Linked DNA regions of Aquitalea magnusonii. The protein of the gene in region 1 interacts with the protein of each later gene in a pairwise test. Links are inferred from orthologs where the notes say so. Each region holds a gene or a part of one and is shown in the gene's direction. Other genes may lie near its edges.

Region 1 (3,217 bases):
CCCAACCCCTACTACGACCCGGAACTGCGCCGCTTCACCGGACGCGACCAGGCCATCATCGATTTCTTCGGGCAGCAGCCGCTGGTGGCAGAGATGACTGAAGACATCCGGTGCATGATTGCCAAATGGCTGCCCGAGTTCAGTCGCGAAAACCGCAGTTATCTGACTGTCGCCATCGGTTGTACCGGTGGCCAGCACCGCTCCGTCTTCATCGCCGAACAACTATCGCGGGCCTTTCCGGCCGAGCAGGTACTGATTCGCCATCGCCAGTTGTTCCGCGAGTCCTGACCCGCCAACGGCAAAGCGCGCAACTTTTCTGTGCTGCCCCCAGCGCGGGTAGCAGATGGAAATACTGATGCAAACGCCACAAACCGTTACCGTTGCCCTTACCGGCGCTTCCGGCCTGCCCTATGGTCTGCGCCTGATCGACACCCTTATCAGCGCCGGGGTGCGCGTCTGGGTGCTCTATTCACAAGCCGCCCAGGTGGTGGCCAAGCAGGAGATGGGCCTGCACCTGCCTTCGCGACCAAGTGAAGTACAACAATGGCTGCAGCAACGGACCGGTGCCAGCGCACAGCAATTGGCCGTCTTTGGTCGGGAAGAGTGGTTTGCCCCGGTGGCCTCAGGGTCAAATCCGGCAGATGCCATGGTGGTATGTCCCTGCTCCATGGGAACACTGGCAGCCATTGCACATGGCATGAGCGATAACCTGATTGAGCGGGCCGCGGACGTCAGCATCAAGGAAGGTCGCAAACTCATCCTGGTGCCACGCGAAACCCCGCTGTCGGTCATCCACCTGGAAAACATGCTCAGCCTGGCACGTCTCGGAGCTGTCATTCTGCCACCATCCCCCGGGTTTTATACCCATCCGGCCAGTGTCGACGACATGGTGGATTTCGTGGTGGCACGCATTCTGGACCAGTTGCGTGTCCCGCATACGCTGACACCACGCTGGGGAGAACCCGCCAAGGAGTAAAACATGCGGCAAGATGCACTATGGAGCCTGCCCGCCCTGCGCCGGCTGGAACTAGAGGCCGAATTACAGGGCCTGGATCTGATGCAGCGCGCCGCACGCGCCACTGCCAACTGGACCCGTCATCATCTGGCAGCGGGCAGCCGCATCCTGGTGGCCGCCGGCCCCGGCAATAACGGTGGTGATGCGCTGTATGCCGCCCTGCTGCTGATGCAAGACGGCTACAGCGTGGATATCCTGCTGCCACAGATGCCGGCCAGTCCGCCCGCCCAGCAAGCCTATCAGGCCCTGCGCCGTGCAGGCGGCATTCCGCTGCAGCACCTGGCGGATGATTATCCGCCCCCGGTCCTGCTGATCGATGGCCTGTTCGGCATCGGACTGAGCCGGGCGCTGGACGACAAATGGCTCAGCATCATTCACCAGCTTGATCAGCTTGCTTGCCAGAAACTGGCACTCGATTGCCCCAGCGGCCTGAATGCCTACACCGGCCAGGCACAAGCAGCCTGCATCCATGCCACACATACCCTGACTTTTCTGTGCCTGAAGCCCGGCCTGTTTTATGCCGCCGGCGCTGATCATGCCGGTCAGGTGGAACTGGCGGATCTGGACTGCCCCCCCAAGCTGCAGCCGGCAGCCGAAGGCTATCTTAACCGCCAGGATGGACGGACACTGCAGCGCCGCCGTGACAGCCATAAGGGCAGCCATGGCACGGTAGCCATCATTGGCGGCTGCGAAGGGATGCTGGGAGCCGCCCTGCTTGCCGGGCGGGCCGCACTGGCAGGCGGCGCCGGCAAAGTCCATGTGCTGACCCTGGATGGCCGCCTGCCAGTCGATGTCAGCTACCCGGAACTGATGCTGCATGATGCACGGCAAGCACGCAGTCAGCCGGACTGTGATGTACTGGCCACCGGGCCGGGATTGGGACAGAGCAAGCAGGCAAGGCAATGGTTGGAGCACGCCCTGGCATCCGCTTGCTCACTGGTACTGGATGCTGACGCCCTCAATATGCTCGCCAGCGATAGTCAACTGCAGGACATGCTGGCCATGCGCCAGCACGAAACCATCCTGACACCTCATCCGGCAGAAGCCGCACGCCTGCTGGGCTGCACCACCACCATGGTTCAGGCAGACCGCCTTGCCGCAGTACGCCAGTTAGCAGAACGGTTCGGCTGTGTCGTGGTACTCAAGGGTGCGGGGACGCTGATTGCCAGCGCCAAACAGCCATACCGGCTGAATACCAGCGGCGGTCCCGCTCTGGCCGTTGCCGGTCAGGGCGATGTCCTCAGCGGCCTGATTGCAGCCTTGCTGGCGCAAGGCATGCCGGCCATGGAGGCTAGCTGCCTGGCGGTACGGGTACACGGCATGGCTGGCGACGAATACCAGCAGGAAGCCGGCGGGCCGATCGGCTTGACCGCATCAGCCACCGCGCAGCGTTGCAGTCATATCCTCAACCGCTTGCTCAAGGAATGAACGCAACGGGCAAGAAACAACCATGCTCAGCCCGGCTCCCGGATCGACCATGCCCCACAGCAGCACCTTCTGCCCTTTTAGGCAAGGAAATACTTCTCCGGCGCACATGCTGGCTAGGTAAAATAGCCGCCTCTTCCGGAGGAAACATCTCTTGCAGCAGCAGAAGAAAGCCTATGCCTATGGCCTCTGTGCCGTCCTTGCCTGGTCCACCGTTGCCACGGCCTTCAAAATCAGCCTGGCGCATCTGACGCCAGCACAGCTGGTGCTCTATGCCAGCCTTGCCTCAAGCGCCAGCCTGCTCGGCATCCTGCTCTACCAGGGACGCATAGCCAGTCTGTTGCCAGCCCTGCGCCAGCACTGGCAACGCTCCTTGCTGCTGGGCGCGGTCAATCCGCTGCTGTATTACCTGATCCTGTTCAAGGCCTACGCACTGCTTCCGGCACAGGAAGCGCAAGCCATCAACTACACCTGGGCCCTGACCATGACCTTATTGTCGGTGCCCTTGCTCAAGCACAAGTTGCGTCTGAACGATAGCGCAGCGGCCGTCGTCTGCTATCTGGGCGTACTGATCATCGGCACCCATGGCCAGTTGCTCAGCCTGCACTTTTCCAGTGTTGCCGGTGTCGGTTACGCCCTGGCCTCCACCCTGCTGTGGGCTGCCTACTGGATTTTCAATGCGCGGGACCAGCGTGAACCGGTACTGGGACTGACGCTGAATTTCTTGCTGTCACTACCGCTCAGTCTCCTGTTCTGCGCCGCCACCGGAGAACTGCA
Region 2 (3,280 bases), 3.1 Mb from region 1 along the record:
CAACTCGGTGGGCGAGCGCGGCCTGCTGGCGCGGCAAGGTGGCGACGAATTCACCCTGCTGCTGACCGAATTTGCCGATCAGGCCGAACTGGCGGCGCTGGCCGAGGACATCCTCACCGTGCTGGGCCGTGGCCTGCGGCTGGAGGAACACGAAGTGTTTGTCACCGGCAGCATCGGCATCAGCGTGTTCCCCAATGACGGCACTGATGCACGCAGCCTGCTGAAAAACGCCGATGTCGCCATGTACCGCGCCAAGGACGCCGGCAAGAACACCTACCAGTTCTTTGACGCCGAGATGAACACCCAGACCTTCGAGCGCCTGCTGCTGGAAAACGGCATGCGCCAGGCGCTGGAGCGGGGCGAGTTTGAACTGCACTACCAGCCGCAACTCAATGCCGCCAGCCGCGACATGTCCGGGGTGGAAGTGCTGATTCGCTGGCGTCACCCGCAACTGGGGCTGATTCCGCCGCTGCGCTTTATTCCGCTGGCCGAAGAAACCGGCCTGATCAAGCCGATTGGCGACTGGGTGCTGCAGGAAGCCTGCCGCCAGATCAAGGCCTGGGACGATGCCGGGCTGCATGTGCCACGGGTTGCCGTCAACCTGTCGGCGCGCCAGTTCGAGCAGACCACGCTGGTGGAAAACGTGGCGCGCGCCTTGCAAACCACCGGGCTGGACGCCAGCCGGCTGGAGCTGGAAATCACCGAAAGCATGATCATGCAAAACCCGGTGGAAACCGTACATCAGCTAGGCGAACTCAAGGCGCTGGGGGTGTGGCTGTCGATTGACGACTTTGGCACCGGCTATTCCTCGTTGTCCCACCTCAAGCGTTTTCCGCTGGATACGCTGAAAATCGACCGCTCCTTTGTCGATGGTCTGCCAGATGACGAAGACAGCGTGGCGATTGCCGAGGCCATCCTGGCCATGGCCAGGAAGCTCAAGTTCAGCGTGGTGGCCGAAGGGGTGGAAAATGCCGCCCAAGCAGACTTCCTGGAGCTGAAAGGCTGTAGCCTGCTGCAGGGCTATCACTTTGGCAAACCGGTGCCGGCGACGGAGTTTCCGCAGTTGGCCGAGCAACTGGCCCGCTCGGCGCGGCTGGCGGTGCTGGCCGACGGGCAGGGCGGGCTGTAAACGGCCAGCGCTTGCGGTTTGGCAGCAAGACCATGGCTTTGCCGTTACAATAGCGCCCATTCCCGTTTACAAGGCTTCAAGCGCATGAGCAACAAGCGACTCATTCACGGCTTTCATGCCATCAACGCCCGCTTGTGGCAGAACCCGAAAAGCCTGATCGAAATCTGGCTGGCCGGCGGCCGCCATGATGAGCGTGCCAAGGCCGTGCTGGACAAGGCCGCTGAAGAAAGCATCAAGCTGCACATTGTCGACAAGGCCAGGCTGGACAGCATGAGCGGCAATGCCCGCCATCAGGGCGTGGTGGCGATGATTGACGCCAGCCGCAACCATGTCGATCTGGACGACGTGCTGGAAAACCTCAGCGAGCCACCGCTGCTGCTGATTCTGGACGGCGTGACCGACCCGCATAACCTGGGTGCCTGCCTGCGCGTGGCCGACGCCATGGGCGCGCATGCGGTGATTGCCCCCAAGGACCGCTCGGCCGGGCTGAACGCCACCGTATCCAAAGTGGCCTGCGGTGCCGCAGAAGTCATCCCCTACATCACCGTCACCAATCTGGCACGCACCCTGCGTGACCTGAAAGACGCCGGGGTGTGGATTGCCGGCACCACCATGGAAGCCGATACCGACCTGTTCCATGTGGATGCCGCTGGCCCGCTGGCCTGGGTGATGGGCTCGGAAGGTGAGGGCATGCGCCGCCTGACGCGCGAACACTGCGATGTGCTGGTGTCCATTCCGATGTGTGGCACGGTGGAAAGCCTCAATGTGTCGGTGTCCTCCGGCATGGTGTTGGCCGAAAGCCGCCGCCAGCGTGTGCTGGCCGCCGAAAAGGCCCGCTGAACCCACGACACCCCACCTCGAAACCCCATGCCATGGCATGGGGTTTCTGTTTATTGGCCCCCTCGCGCTTGCTGCAATGAAAGTGTGAGGGGGAGAGATGGCAAGGCTGCGGAATCAGGTAGTGAGTTGGAGGGCCGTGCTTTGCCGCGTCCGGTGCAATCGCACCAAATGGCTTTGTCAGCCGCCTGCCCATGCCACGGCATGTCGTTTTTTTGATGCAGGACAGTTTTTTGTCATCGCGTGGATCACTTGCGGAACCTGACTGGCTATACTCTGCTCTACTGGTTTTATACCCTTGGGGGGTATTTAAGGTGGGTGATGCGTTCGCCGGATCATGCCTGCCACGCTGAAGCCCCCACCGACGGAGTCAAGACATGGACAGAAGACATTTCCTGCAATGGAGCAGTGCGCTGGCGCTGATGCCGGTGCTGGCACGCAAGAGCCTGGCAGATGGCATGGCCGACATGCCGGGCATGGATCATGCCGCAATGGGACATGGCACCGCCAGCAATGTGGCCCTGCCGGCTGCCGACAGCCTCGGCCTGCCGCGCGGCTTGCCCCTGCCTGCGCTGTCCATGCTGGCCAATCAGGGGGGTAGCGGCCAGTTTGTCGGCCAGTTGCAGGCCGCGCCGGTCAGCCTGCCGCTGTTGCCGGGCAAGCCTGCCACCACCTTCTGGGCGTATAACGGCCAGATTCCCGGCCCGGCCATCGTGGCCTGGGAAGGGGACGAAGTGAACATTGCTTTTGCCAATAAGCTGCAGCAGCCCAGCACCATTCACTGGCATGGCATGCCGGTGCCAGCCGAGCAGGATGGTAATCCGCACAACCCGGTACTGCCGGGGCAGCAGCAGGCCTACCGCTTCCGTTTGCCGCCGGGCAGCGCAGCCAGCTACTGGTATCACCCGCATCCACATGGCCATACCGCGCAGCAGGCTTATATGGGGCTGGCCGGGGTATTCGTGGTGAAAAGCCGCCACGACCCGCTGGCCCATCTGCCGGAGCAGTGGCTGGTGCTGTCCGACCTGAAGCTGGATGCCCATGGCCAGATTGCGGATAGCAGCGCTGCCGACCGGCATGATGGCCGCGAAGGCCAGTTCGTGCTGGTGAATGGCGGCTGGCAGCCGGTCATTGCGCTGGCGGAGGGCGAACGGCAGCGCTGGCGCATCTGGAATGCCAGCAGCGCGCGCATCATGAAACTGGCCTTGCCCGCGCACGAGGTACAACTGGTGGGCACCGATGGCGGGCTGATTGGCGCGCCGCGTCACATTGATACCTTGTTGCTGTCGCCCGGCGAGCGGGCGGAAATTGTCG

The links.
Region 2: the proteins of DLM_RS01230 (region 1) and rlmB interact in binary tests that used the Escherichia coli proteins (3 or more experiments, as listed by UniProt). The link is inferred for Aquitalea magnusonii from one-to-one orthologs.

The regions. Positions count from the first base shown.
Region 1 is NZ_AP018823.1:241,745-244,961, reverse strand. The notes cover bases 314-3,211. They hold DLM_RS01230 (NAD(P)H-hydrate dehydratase), read left to right. Parts: upstream 314-979; coding sequence 980-2,443; downstream 2,444-3,211. Other genes in these bases: DLM_RS01225 (DMT family transporter), read left to right, coding at 2,595-3,211; DLM_RS01235 (flavin prenyltransferase UbiX), read left to right, coding at 356-976. Also shown: RNase adapter RapZ, read left to right, coding at 1-288; more of DLM_RS01225, read left to right, coding at 3,212-3,217. UniProt on the Escherichia coli protein: Bifunctional enzyme that catalyzes the epimerization of the S- and R-forms of NAD(P)HX and the dehydration of the S-form of NAD(P)HX at the expense of ADP, which is converted to AMP.
Region 2 is NZ_AP018823.1:3,301,712-3,304,991, reverse strand. What follows is about bases 131-3,091. They hold rlmB (23S rRNA (guanosine(2251)-2'-O)-methyltransferase RlmB), read left to right. Parts: upstream 131-1,213; coding sequence 1,214-1,969; downstream 1,970-3,091. Other genes in these bases: DLM_RS15735 (multicopper oxidase family protein), read left to right, coding at 2,344-3,091; DLM_RS15745 (EAL and GGDEF domain-containing protein), read left to right, coding at 131-1,129. In the rest of the region: more of DLM_RS15745, read left to right, coding at 1-130; more of DLM_RS15735, read left to right, coding at 3,092-3,280. UniProt on the Escherichia coli protein: Specifically methylates the ribose of guanosine 2251 in 23S rRNA.